Rhodopseudomonas palustris: one gene and its partner. The protein of the gene in region 1 interacts with the protein of each later gene in a pairwise test. Links are inferred from orthologs where the notes say so. Each region holds a gene or a part of one and is shown on either strand. Other genes may lie near its edges. The genes, in order: FLL57_RS20575 and FLL57_RS10705.

What was found.
Region 2: the proteins of FLL57_RS20575 (region 1) and FLL57_RS10705 interact in binary tests that used the Escherichia coli proteins (3 or more experiments, as listed by UniProt). The link is inferred for Rhodopseudomonas palustris from one-to-one orthologs.

The regions. Positions count from the first base shown.
Region 1 is NZ_CP041387.1:4,464,725-4,471,689, reverse strand. What follows is about bases 1,794-5,304. They hold FLL57_RS20575 (2-oxoglutarate dehydrogenase E1 component), read left to right. Parts: upstream 1,794-2,146; coding sequence 2,147-5,104; downstream 5,105-5,304. Other genes in these bases: odhB (2-oxoglutarate dehydrogenase complex dihydrolipoyllysine-residue succinyltransferase), read left to right, coding at 5,204-5,304; sucD (succinate--CoA ligase subunit alpha), read left to right, coding at 1,794-2,019. Outside these bases: sucC (ADP-forming succinate--CoA ligase subunit beta), read left to right, coding at 1-1,070; more of sucD, read left to right, coding at 1,135-1,793; more of odhB, read left to right, coding at 5,305-6,445; FLL57_RS20565 (MAPEG family protein), read left to right, coding at 6,511-6,903; FLL57_RS20560 (SDR family oxidoreductase), read left to right, coding at 6,911-6,965. UniProt on the Escherichia coli protein: E1 component of the 2-oxoglutarate dehydrogenase (OGDH) complex which catalyzes the decarboxylation of 2-oxoglutarate, the first step in the conversion of 2-oxoglutarate to succinyl-CoA and CO(2).
Region 2 is NZ_CP041387.1:2,347,717-2,354,038, reverse strand. Bases 1,768-4,635 are described here. They hold FLL57_RS10705 (ABC-F family ATP-binding cassette domain-containing protein), read right to left. Parts: upstream 4,207-4,635; coding sequence 2,329-4,206; downstream 1,768-2,328. Other genes in these bases: ndk (nucleoside-diphosphate kinase), read left to right, coding at 4,353-4,635; FLL57_RS10710 (hypothetical protein), read left to right, coding at 1,768-2,102. In the rest of the region: FLL57_RS10720 (leucyl aminopeptidase), read left to right, coding at 1-990; FLL57_RS10715 (DNA polymerase III subunit chi), read left to right, coding at 1,000-1,452; more of FLL57_RS10710, read left to right, coding at 1,566-1,767; more of ndk, read left to right, coding at 4,636-4,775; FLL57_RS10695 (TerC family protein), read left to right, coding at 4,850-5,671; FLL57_RS10690 (Crp/Fnr family transcriptional regulator), read right to left, coding at 5,752-6,322. UniProt on the Escherichia coli protein: Genetic data indicate it may be involved in ribosome assembly or function.

The DNA of each region.
Region 1 (6,965 bases):
GGGTGGTGAAAAGCCAGATCCACGCCGGTGGCCGCGGCAAGGGCAAGTTCAAGGAAGCCTCCGCGGGCGACAAGGGCGGCGTCCGCCTCGCCAAGTCGATCGACGAGGTCAAGGACTATGCCAAGCAGATGCTCGGCGCCACGCTGGTGACGGTGCAGACCGGAGCCGACGGCAAGCAGGTCAATCGCCTGTACATCGAGGAAGGCTCCGACATCGACAAGGAATTCTACCTGTCGCTGCTGGTCGATCGCGCCACCTCGCGGATTTCGTTCGTGGTCTCGACCGAGGGCGGCATGTCGATCGAGGACGTCGCCCACGAGACGCCTGAAAAGATCGTGTCGTTCACTGTCGATCCGGCGACCGGCATCATGGGTCATCACGGCCGCACCGTCGCCAAGGCGCTGAATCTGAAGGGCGATCAGGCCAAGCAGGCCGAGGCGATGGTGGCCAAGCTGTACGCCGCGTTCGTCGCCAAAGACATGGACATGCTCGAGATCAACCCGCTGGTGCTGACCAAGCAGGGCGATCTGAAGTGCCTCGACGCCAAGATTTCGTTCGACGGCAACGCGCTTTACCGCCACATCGACATCCAGGCGCTGCGTGACGAGACCGAGGAAGACGCCAAGGAGATCGAGGCGTCGAAATACGACCTCAACTACGTCACCCTCGACGGCACCATCGGCTGCATGGTCAACGGCGCCGGCCTCGCCATGGCGACGATGGACATCATCAAGCTGTACGGCATGGCCCCGGCCAACTTCCTCGACGTCGGCGGCGGCGCCAGCAAGGAGAAGGTGACGGCGGCGTTCAAGATCATCACCGCCGATCCCAACGTGAAGGGCATCCTGATCAACATTTTCGGCGGCATCATGAAGTGCGACGTGATCGCCGAGGGCGTGGTCGCGGCGGTCAAGGAAGTCGGCCTCGACGTGCCGCTGGTGGTCCGTCTCGAAGGCACCAACGTCGAAGCCGGCAAGAAGATCATCAAGCATTCCGGCCTCAACGTGCTGCCCGCCGACAATCTCGACGACGCCGCCCAGAAGATCGTCGCCGCCGTGAAGGGAGCCTGAGGCCGCTTCTCGGCCTCTCCGCCGCCTCCGACCATTCCGTTCGACCGCGAAAGCATCACCGACCATGTCCATTCTGATCGACAGCAACACCCGCGTTATCTGCCAGGGCTTCACCGGCAAGAACGGCACCTTCCATTCCGAGGCGGCGATCGCCTATGGCACCAAGATGGTCGGCGGCACCTCGCCGGGCAAAGGCGGCTCGACCCATCTCGGCCTGCCGGTGTTCGACACCGTCCGTGAGGCGCGCGAGAAGACCGGTGCCGACGCCTCGGTGATCTATGTGCCGCCGCCGGGCGCTGCGGACGCGATCTGCGAAGCGATCGACGCCGAGATCCCGCTGATCGTCTGCATCACCGAGGGCATCCCGGTGCTCGACATGGTGCGGGTGAAGCGCTCGCTGAACGGCTCGAAGTCCCGGCTGATCGGGCCGAACTGTCCGGGCGTGATGACCGCCGGCGAGTGCAAGATCGGCATCATGCCGGCCAACATCTTCAAGCCGGGCTCGGTCGGCATCGTGTCGCGCTCCGGCACCCTGACCTATGAGGCGGTGTTCCAGACCTCTGCCGAAGGCCTCGGCCAGACCACCGCGGTCGGCATCGGCGGCGACCCGGTCAAGGGCACCGAGTTCATCGACGTGCTGGAGATGTTCCTGGCCGACGACAAGACCGAATCGATCATCATGATCGGCGAAATCGGTGGCTCGGCCGAAGAAGACGCCGCCCAGTTCCTGATCGACGAGGCCAAGCGCGGCCGCAAGAAACCGACGGTGGGATTCATCGCCGGCGTCACCGCTCCTCCCGGCCGCCGCATGGGCCACGCCGGCGCGATCATTTCGGGCGGCAAGGGCGATGCAGCCTCGAAGACCGCCGCGATGGAAGCGGCCGGCATCACCGTGTCGCCGTCTCCGGCGCGGCTCGGCAAGACGCTTGCCGAAAAATTGAAGTCATAATTCAGACCTTGTGTCGTTCCGAGCTTACATTTCCCTAGAATAGGATAAAAGGTGCACTATGTTGCTGATCCGGTAACCGGATCAGCTTATCGCGACTAAGTCGCGATCTCATAATCAGGAAGCAATCATGTCTCGCCAGGACGCGAATGCCGCTTTCGCCCTGTCTTCCTTTCTACAGGGCGCCAACGCCACCTATATCGACGATCTGTACTCTCGGTACGAAGCTGATCCGTCCTCGGTCGATGCCGACTGGCAGGCATTCTTCCAGAGCCTGAAAGACACTCCCGGCGACATCCAGAAGAACGCCGAGGGGCCGTCCTGGGAACAGGCGAACTGGCCCCTGACCCCGCAGGACGAGCTGACCTCGGCGCTCGACGGCAACTGGAACCAGGTCGAGAAGGCGGTCGGCCAGAAGCTGCAGGCGAAGGCGCAGAGCCGCGGCGTCGCGCTGTCCTCGGCGGATGTCCATCAGGCCACCCGCGACTCGGTCCGCGCCCTGATGCTGATCCGCGCCTACCGCATGCGCGGCCATTTCCACGCCAAGCTCGACCCGCTCGGCCTGTCGCCGGCGAAGGACCACGAGGAACTCGACATCCGGTCCTACGGCTTCACCGAGGCCGATCTCGACCGCAAGATCTTCCTCGATCACGTTCTCGGCCTCGAATACGGCTCGCTCCGCGAGATCGTCGCAATCTGCGAGCGCACCTACTGCCAGACCATGGGCATCGAATTTCTGCACATCTCCAATGGTGCGCAGAAGGCGTGGATCCAGGAGCGGATCGAAGGTCCGGACAAGGAGATCAGCTTCACCCGCGAGGGCCGTCGCGCGATCCTGATGAAGCTGATCGAAACCGAGGGATTCGAGAAGTTCTGCGACCTGAAGTTCACCGGCACCAAGCGGTTCGGTCTCGACGGCGGCGAAGCGCTGATTCCGGCGCTGGAGCAGATCATCAAGCGTGGCGGCAATCTCGGCGTCCGCGAGATCGTGCTCGGCATGCCGCATCGCGGCCGTCTGAACGTCTTGACCCAGGTGATGGCCAAGGCGCACCGGGCGCTGTTCCACGAGTTCAAGGGCGGCTCGGCCAACCCCGACGAAGTCGAGGGCTCGGGCGACGTCAAGTATCACCTCGGCGCCTCGTCGGACCGCGAATTCGACCACAACAAGGTCCACCTGTCGCTGACCGCCAACCCGTCGCATCTCGAGATCGTCGATCCGGTGGTGCTCGGCAAGGTGCGCGCCAAGCAGGACCAGCACGGCGATCTGCCCGAGGAGCGGGTTTCGGTGCTGCCGCTGCTGATGCATGGCGACGCCGCGTTCGCCGGCCAGGGCGTGGTCGCCGAGTGTTTCGCGCTGTCGGATCTGAAGGGCTACCGCACCGGCGGATCGATCCACTTCATCGTCAACAACCAGATCGGCTTCACCACCTATCCGCGCTATTCGCGCTCGTCGCCGTATCCGTCGGACGTGGCGAAGATGATCGACGCGCCGATCTTCCACGTCAACGGCGACGATCCGGAAGCGGTGGTGTTCGCCGCCAAGATCGCGGTCGAGTACCGGCAGAAGTTCCACAAGCCGGTGGTGATCGACATGTTCTGCTACCGGCGGCACGGCCACAACGAAGGCGATGAGCCGTCGTTCACCCAGCCGCTGATGTATCGCAAGATCGCCGGCCATCCGACGACGCTGGAGATCTACTCCAAACGCCTGATCGCCGATGGCGTCATCACCGAGGGCGAAGTCGAGAAGGCGCGGGCCGACTGGCGCGCCCGGCTCGATGCCGAGTTCGAGGCGGCGTCGAGCTATCGGCCGAACAAGGCCGACTGGCTCGACGGCAAGTGGGCCGGCTTCAAGTCGGCCGACCAGGAGGAGGAGCCGCGCCGCGGCATCACCGGCGTCGACCTGCCGTCCCTCAAGGAGATCGGCCGCAGGATCACCAAGGTTCCGGAAGGCTTCAGGCTGCACCGCACGGTGCAGCGCTTCCTCGAAAACCGCGCCAAGGCGATCGACAGCGGCAACGGGATCGACTGGGCGACCGGCGAGGCGCTGGCGTTCTGCACCATGCTGCTGGAAGGCCATCGCATCCGACTGTCGGGTCAGGACTCCGAGCGCGGCACCTTCTCGCAGCGCCATTCGGTGCTGATCGATCAGGAAGACGAGACCCGCTACACCCCGTTCAATCACCTCTCGCCGGATCAAGGCCACTACGAGGTGATCAACTCGCTGCTGTCCGAAGAAGCGGTGCTCGGATTCGAATACGGTTATTCGCTGGCCGAGCCGAACGCGCTGACGCTGTGGGAGGCCCAGTTCGGCGACTTCGCCAACGGCGCCCAGGTGCTGTTCGACCAGTTCATCTCGTCCGGCGAACGCAAGTGGCTGCGGATGTCCGGCCTGGTCTGCCTGCTGCCGCACGGTTACGAGGGGCAGGGGCCGGAGCACTCCTCGGCCCGGCTCGAGCGCTATCTGCAGATGTGCGCCGAAGACAATATGCAGGTGGTGTATCCGACCACCCCGGCCAACTACTTCCACGCGCTGCGCCGTCAGCTGAAGCGCGAGATCCGCAAGCCCTTGATCCTGATGACGCCGAAGTCGCTGCTGCGCCACAAGCGTGCGGTTTCGCGGCTCGACGAGCTCGGCCCCGATACCAGCTTCCACCGCGTGCTGCTCGACGACGCGCAGACGTTGCCGGAGGAGAAGATCAAGCTGGTGCCGGATGCCAAGATCCGGCGCGTCGTGGTGTGCTCCGGCAAGGTCTATTACGACCTCTACGAGGAGCGCGAGAAGCGCGGCATCGACGACGTCTACCTGCTGCGCATCGAACAGCTCTATCCGGTGCCGCTGAAGACGCTGGTGCACGAGCTGTCGCGCTTCAAGGATGCGGAGCTGGTGTGGTGCCAGGAAGAGCCGCGCAACATGGGCGGCTGGCACTTCATCGAGCCGTATCTGGAGTGGGTGCAGAACCAGATCGAAGCCAAGCATCGCCGGCCGCGTTACGTCGGCCGCGCCGCCTCGGCGGCGACCGCGACCGGCTTGATGTCGAAGCACCTGGCGCAGCTCAAGGCCTTCCTCGACGACGCGTTGCGTTGACGCATCGGCCGCCGCATGGCGGCGGCCTTCGTTTTTCCTGAGTTTGGATCACGGGCGGGCGCCGGCGCGACAGCCGCGACGCCGAAGAGGACGAAAACGATGACTGAAATTCGCGTTCCGACGCTCGGCGAATCGGTGACCGAGGCGACCATCGGCCGCTGGTTCAAGCAGCCGGGCGAGGCGGTGGCGGTCGACGAACCGCTCGTCGAGCTCGAGACCGACAAGGTGACCATCGAGGTGCCGGCTCCGTCGGCCGGCACGCTGGGCGAGATCGTCGCCAAGGACGGCGAGACCGTCGCTGTCGGCGCGCTGCTCGGCCAGATCACCGATGGCGCCGCCCCGGCCAAGCCGGCGGCTGCCGCTCCCGCCAAGGCCGCGCCGGCGCCCGCCGCGCAGGCTCCGGCGCCCGTTGCGCCCGCCGCCAAGACCCCGCCGTCAGATGCGCCGCTGGCGCCGTCGGTGCGCCGGCTGTCGACCGAAAGCGGCGTCGACGCATCGACCGTGCCGGGCTCGGGCAAGGACGGCCGCGTCACCAAGGGCGACATGCTGGCGGCGATCGAGAAGGCGGCGTCTGCGCCGACCCCGGTCAATCAGCCCGCGGCCGCCGTACAGGTCCGGGCGCCGTCGCCGGCCGACGACGCCGCGCGCGAAGAGCGGGTCAAGATGACCCGGCTGCGCCAGACCATCGCGCGCCGGCTGAAGGAAGTGCAGAACACCGCCGCGATGCTGACGACCTTCAACGAGGTCGACATGACCAACGTCATGGCGCTGCGCGCGCAGTACAAGGACGTGTTCGAAAAGAAGCACGGCGCCAAGCTCGGCTTCATGGGATTCTTCACCAAGGCTTGCGTCCAGGCCCTGAAGGACATCCCGGCCGTCAACGCCGAGATCGACGGCACCGACCTGATCTACAAGAACTACTACCACGTCGGCGTCGCGGTCGGCACCGACAAGGGTCTGGTGGTGCCGGTGGTGCGCGACTGCGACACCAAGTCGATCGCCGAAATCGAAACCTCGATCTCCGACTTCGGCCGGCGCGCCCGTGACGGTCAGCTCAAGATCGAAGAGATGCAGGGCGGCACCTTCACCATCACCAACGGCGGCATCTATGGCTCGCTGATGTCGACCCCGATCCTGAACGCGCCGCAGTCCGGCATCCTCGGCATGCACAAGATCCAGGAACGCCCGGTGGTGGTCGGCGGCAAGATCGAGGTGCGGCCGATGATGTATCTGGCGCTGAGCTACGACCACCGCGTCATCGACGGCAAGGAAGCGGTGACCTTCCTGGTCCGCGTCAAGGAAAGCCTGGAAGATCCGGCCCGGCTGGTGCTGGATCTCTGATACCAAGCAATCCGGCGGCGCGGCACGGGCGCGCCGCCGCCTAGTTCACGGGAGGCGATGCCGCGATGCCGGTCGAAATCACGGTGCTTGGCTGGGGTGTGGTGCTGCTGATCGTGCAGATGCTGCTGGCCTCGATTCCGACCACGATGGAGCTCGGCGGCGACTATCAGGCCGGTCCGCGCGACGAGCCGCGGGCGCCGAAAGGCCGCTTCGCCGGTCGCGCCGGCCGGGCCTACCGCAATCTTCTCGAGACCTTTCCGGCCTATGTGGCGATCGCCCTGGCGTTGGCCGTCACCGGCAAGACCGGCGGCTACGCGGCCACCGCCGCGATCGTCTGGCTGGTGGCGCGGGTATTGTACGTGCCGCTGTACATCGTCCACATCCCGTTTGCGCGCAGCATCGCCTGGCTGGTCGCCCTGCTGGCGCTGGTCGCGATGCTGGTCAGGCTGCTGAGCTGAGAGCCCCATGAGCGACCGCGTCGTCATCATCACCGGAGGCAGCCGCGGCATCGGCCGTGCCA
Region 2 (6,322 bases), 2.1 Mb from region 1 along the record:
TTCACGCCCGACAGCCATGTCGTTGACGGTGTCATTATCGCCCGCGAGCTCGTCAACGAGCCGCCGAACGTGCTGTATCCGGAAGAGTTCGCCAAGCGCGCGGCGCAGCTCAAGAAGCTCGGCGTGGAAGTGCAGATCCTCGACGTCAAGGCGATGGCCCAGCTCAAAATGGGCGCGCTGCTCGGCGTATCGCAGGGCTCGGCGCACCCGGGCCGCACCGTGATCATGCGCTGGAACGGCGGCAAGAAGGGTGAGCAGCCGATCGCCTTCGTGGGCAAGGGCGTCTGCTTCGACACCGGCGGCATCTCGATCAAGCCGTCGGCCAGCATGGAAGACATGAAGGGCGACATGGGCGGCGCGGCCTGCGTCGTCGGCCTGATGCACGCGCTCGCGGCCCGCAAGGCCAAGGTCAACGCGGTCGGCGCGATCGGCCTGGTCGAGAACATGCCGGACGGCAACGCGCAGCGGCCGGGCGACATCGTCACCTCGATGTCGGGCCAGACCATCGAGATCATCAACACCGACGCCGAGGGCCGTTTGGTGCTGGCCGACGTGCTCTGGTACGTGGCGCAGAAGCACAAGCCGAAATTCATGGTCGACCTGGCGACGCTGACCGGCGCCATCATGGTGGCGCTCGGCACCGAATATGCCGGCCTGTTCTCCAACAACGATCAGCTCGCGGAACGTCTGACCGCGGTCGGCCAGTCGACCGGCGAGAAGGTGTGGCGGATGCCCCTCGGATCGGAATACGACAAGCAGATCGACTCCCAGTTCGCCGACATGAAGAACACCGGATCGCGCAACGGCGGCTCGATCACCGCGGCGCAATTCCTGCAGCGCTTCGTCGACGGCACGCCGTGGGCGCATCTCGATATCGCCGGCACCGCCATGGGCGCGCCGAAGAACGACATCAATCAGAGCTGGGGTTCGGGTTATGGTGTCCGCCTGCTCAACCAGCTCGTGGCGGAGTACTACGAAGCCAAGAAGTAAGCGCTCGCGATGACCGAAGTGCTGTTCTATCATCTCCAAGGCAGGACCATCGAACAGGTGCTGCCGCCGCTGCTCGAGAAATCACTCGCGCGTGGCTGGCGGGTGGTGGTGCAGTCGACATCAGAAGAGCGGGCCGACGCCCTCGACGGCCATCTGTGGACCTATCGCGAGGATTCGTTTCTGCCGCACGCCACTTGGCGGGTGGCGGATGCGGCCCAGCAACCGATCCTGCTGACCGCAGGTGACGGCAATCCGAACGGTGCCAAGGTCAGGTTTCTGGTCGACAACGCGGCGCTGCCCGAAGATTCGGACAGCTATGAGCGGATGGTTCTGCTGTTCAACGGCGACGACGACGAGGCCGTGGCGATGGCCCGCGACGCCTGGAAGCAGTGTAAAGCGAGGGCGTTCGACGTCACCTATTGGCAGGCGGACGAGGCCGGCCGCTGGCAGCGGCGGGACTAGGCGAGGGCGGGATGCCGACGCCGCCGCCCGAGGTTGCGGTGAGGTCGTCACGGTGGTGCCGTAAATCGATGATTGGACAAGTGCTTAAGATGTCTATTGGGGCGCGTTCGACCGTGTATCAGAAGTTTTCCTTTCGGCCGTTGTTCGTCACGCTCGCGGTCGCGGGGCCCTTGCTCGCAGGCTGTTCCGGCACGCCGGAATTTCTATCGCGCGATGCCGAGTGGTTCTCGAAGCCGGGCCGAGTGTTCATCAAGAACATCTCGATCGAGACGCCGCCTCTCACGCCGGACAAGCCGATCACCCCGGACGATCTCGTCAGCGCCGATGGCCGCTGCCCCGGTATGGCGCCCGCGCCGGGTGACCCCAATGCACCGCAGGACGGTCAGGTTACGCCTCTTTCCCAGGGCGGAACGGTCGCCCTCGGCCACACCGAATGCGACGTCGCGCGAGGCCTTGGGGCGCCGGATCACGTGAGCCTTTCGACCAACGAGCGCGGCGACCGTTCGACTGTTCTGACCTACAACCGCGGCCCTCGTCCCGGCATCTACGCCTTCACTGCAGGCCGGTTGACCTCGATCGAGCGCGTTCAGGAGGCTGCGCCGGAGCGCAGGCCGGCGCGAGGCAAGCGCCGCAGCGCTCAATCGGGTTAGAGCGCTTCATCGATTGATTGAAGCGATCCGACCTTTCCGAAGGCACTGAGTCCTCATCCTGAGGAGCCCGGCGAAGCCGGGCGTCTCGAAGGATGGCGCAACGCATCCCCTGCGTCACATGGTTCGAGACGGCGCTTTGCGCCTCCTCACCATGAGGTTGTGCCTGTTGTGAGCACTCCGAAGCGCGGTGTCGATTCTATTCAGAATAGAAATGCTGTAGCGGCGTTCAGCTTTGCGCGGCGTCCTGCGCCGCGCTCGCTTCCAGCCATTTCTCTTCTGCGGCCTGTAGTGCGGCCTGCGCATTGGCGCGCGCTGTGCCGAGCTGCGCCGCTTGTTTCGGATCGCGGGTAAAGAGGTCGGGAATCGCCAGCGCCGCATCGATCTTCTCGATGATCGCGGTGATCCGGTCGATTTCGGCTTCGGCCTCGGCGATCTGCTGTTTCAGCGGCGCCGTCTTCTTCGGTTTCGGCTCCGAAGCCTTGGCGCTGCCGTCGTCAACCCTGCGGTCCTTGGTATCGGAAGACGTGTTTCGCGCCCCGCGGGACGACAGCACGGCGCGACGATATTCGTCGAGGTCGCCGTCGAACTGCTTCACCTTGTGATCGGCCACTACCCACAACCGGTCCGCACAGGCGTCGATCAGATAGCGGTCGTGCGACACCATGATCACCGCGCCGGGGAAGTCGTTGATCGCCTCCGCCAGCGCCGCGCGGCTGTCGATGTCGAGGTGGTTGGTCGGCTCGTCGAGGATGATCATGTTCGGGCCGTAGAAGGTCGCGAGCCCGAGCAGCAGCCGCGCCTTCTCGCCGCCCGACAGGCTCTTGACCAGGGTGTCGGCCGCCTTGCCGGAGAATCCCATGGCGCCGGCGCGCGCCCGGATCTTGCTCTCGGGCGCGTCCGGCATCAGCTTGCGGACGTGATCGTAGGTCGAGCCGTCCTCGTTCAATTCGTCGAGCTGGTGCTGCGCGAAATACGCGATCGATAGTTTGTCCGCGCGCGTCACCGATCCCGAGAACGGCGCCAGCCGGTTCGCCAGCAGCTTGACCAGCGTCGACTTGCCGTTGCCGTTGGCACCGAGCAGCGCGATCCGGTCGTCGGGATCGATCCGCAGCGTGACGTGGCGCAGCACCGGATGTTTCGGGTCGTAGCCGACCGCGACGTTGTCGACCGCGATGATCGGCGGCGACAACGTTTTCTCAGGGGCGGGAAAGTTGATCTCCGGAGTGTCGTCCGCCACCAGCGGCGCGATCGGCTTCATCTTCTCCAGCATCTTGACGCGCGATTGCGCCTGCCGTGCCTTGGTTGCCTTGGCCTTGAAGCGATCGACGAAGTCCTGAAGATGCTTGCGCCGCGCCTCGTCACGCTTGGCGTTTTTCGCGTCCAGCGCGAGTTTGTTGGCGCGGAATTCCGCGTAGGCCGAGTAACTTCCGCGGAAGTGAACCAGCCGGCCGCGGTCGAGATGCAGGATCTCATTGACCGACGTATCGAGCAGATCGCGATCGTGGCTGATCACGATCACCGTGCGCGGATAGTTCGCGAGATGGTCCTCGAGCCACATTGTGCCTTCGAGGTCGAGATAGTTGGTCGGCTCGTCGAGCAGCAACAGGTCGGGCGCGGCGAACAGCGTCGCGGCCAGCGCCACCCGCATCCGCCAGCCGCCGGAGAACTCCGAACAGGAGCGAGCCTGGTCTGTCGCGGAAAAGCCGAGGCCGCTGAGAATGGCACTTGCGCGCGCCGGGGCCGAGTGCGCGTCGATGTCGACCAGCCGGGTTTGAATGTCGGCGATGCGATGCGGGTCCTGAGCGGTCTCGGCCTCGTGCAGCAGCGCCGCCCGCTCGACGTCGGCGGCCAGCACCACCTCCAGAAGCGTCTCGGGGCCGTTCGGGGCCTCCTGGGCGAGGCTGCCGATCCGCCAGCGCGGCGGTAGGGTGATGCGGCCGGTCTCGGTGGCCAGTTCGCCGCGGATGGCGCGGAACAGGGTCGATTTGCCGGCGCCGTTACGGCCGATGAAGCCGACGCGTGCGCCGGGGGCGATCTGGACCGAACTCTGGTCGATCAACAGCCGTCCGGCGAGCCGGATCGAAATGTCGGTAAGCGTGAGCATGGCGCGTTTTGGCCGGGTCGGGCCGCAAAGGCAACCGGATCGAGTGGGCGGGGGGCCGATGAATCGCGACCCGCAGCTTGCCGGAGCGCGGCGGCGTGGATATAAGCCCGGCAACTCCTCCCACCCTTAGCTTTCAAGGACATTCCATGGCGATCGAACGGACTTTCTCGATTCTCAAGCCCGATGCGACCGAGCGCAACATCACCGGCGCGATCAACGCGCTGATCGAACAGGCCGGTCTGCGGATCGTCGCCCAGAAGCGGATCCGCATGACCCGCGAGCAGGCTGAGACCTTCTATGCGGTGCACAAGGAACGCCCGTTCTTTGGTGAACTGGTCGACTTCATGATCTCCGGCCCGGTCGTGGTTCAGGTGCTCGAAGGCGAGGGCGCGATCGCCAAGTACCGCGACGTGATGGGCGCGACCGATCCGTCGAAGGCGGCTGACGGCACCATCCGCAAGGCGCACGCCAAGTCGATCGGCGAGAACTCGGTGCACGGTTCGGACGCGGCGGAAACCGCCAAGATCGAAATCGCCCAGTTCTTCTCCGGCAACGAAATCGTCGGCTAAGCATTACCACGTCGGACGTTCCCGGCCGCTGATCATCGGCGGCCGCGGGACCCCGGCGACATCGGGGAAAGACCGTGGACTGGGTGCTGCACGTCTTCGACCCCGCGACCTTCTGGTCGATCGTCGCGCAATTCAAGAGCGACGTTCAGCAGCCCGAATTCTGGATTTCCGTCGGCAAGATCATCTGGATCAACGTGCTGTTGTCAGGCGACAACGCGCTGGTGATCGCGCTCGCCTGCCGCGGGCTCAAGCCGCATCATCGGCTGTGGGGCATGGTGCTCGGTGCCGCCGCCGCCGTCATGCTGCGCATCATTTTCACCGGCATCGTCGCCACCCTGATGGAGTGGCCGTATCTCAAGCTGGTCGGCGGCTTGGCGCTGCTGGTGATCGCCGCCAAGCTGGTGGTTCCTGACAACGAAGACGAAGACAGCGTTCGAGCCGCTTCGCATCTGCTGCACGCGGTCCAGATCGTGGTCGTGGCCGACATCATCATGAGCCTCGACAACGTCATCGCCGTTGCAGCGGCTGCTGACGGCAATGTGGTCCTGCTGATCCTCGGACTCACGATCAGCGTCCCGCTGATCGTGGCAGGGGCGGCGCTGATCCTGATGGTGCTGGAGAAACTGCCGGTCCTGGTGTGGGCGGGGGCGGCGCTGCTCGGCTGGATCGCCGGGCAGGTGATCGCCACCGATGCCGCCGCACTTCCGTTCGTGCACAAGCTCGATGCACCGATCGGCACTCAGCTCGATGCGCTGTTCGGCATGATGGGAATGTACACGCACCTCGCCGGCAACGGCACCGTCGGCGAACATTTGTTCGCGGTGTCCGGCGCCGTCGTCGTTCTGATTGCGGGATCGATCTGGCGAAGCCGGCAGTCGGCTGCGCAGAGCGCCTGACCGCGGTCTGCGGTTGCCGGATAAAAAAAGCGAGCCGGGCTGGCTCGCTTCATCCTTGGAACGTGAGACGAGGGGTGCCGTCAGGCCGTCCCGGCAATCACGCCGTGGCTGTGATCAGCTCCATTGTGGCCGCCGCACTCCACGGTGCGGGTGCGATCGTAGGCTTCACGGACGATGTGGTAGCAGTCGCAGGTCCGGTTCTCCAGCGCTTGGCGATCGACGATCCGCACCGCTCCGCGCCGCTTCTCGACCACGCCTTCCGCCTCGAGCTGAAGCAGCGCATTGGTGATGCTGGCGCGCCGAACGCCCATGCTGGCGGCAAGCAGCTCGTGCGTGATGTACAGCACGTCGCTCTGAATGCGATCGTTCGCCAACAGCAGCCAACGCGCCAGGCGCTGATTGATCTCGTGCTTCGCCGCGCACAGCACGCTCTGCGTATTCTGGGCGATCAGCGCCGGCACATAGCGAAGCATCTCTTCGCGGATCTGCGGCCGGTCAGCGATCACCCGGGCCAGATCATCGGCTTCGATCCTGAGCGCAGTCCCCGGCATGCACACCACCGACCGCTGCGACGAGACCTCTGCGCCCAGAACCAGCGGCACGCCGACATAGCCGAAGTAGCCGACCATGGCCGTCTCGACGAAATCGGTG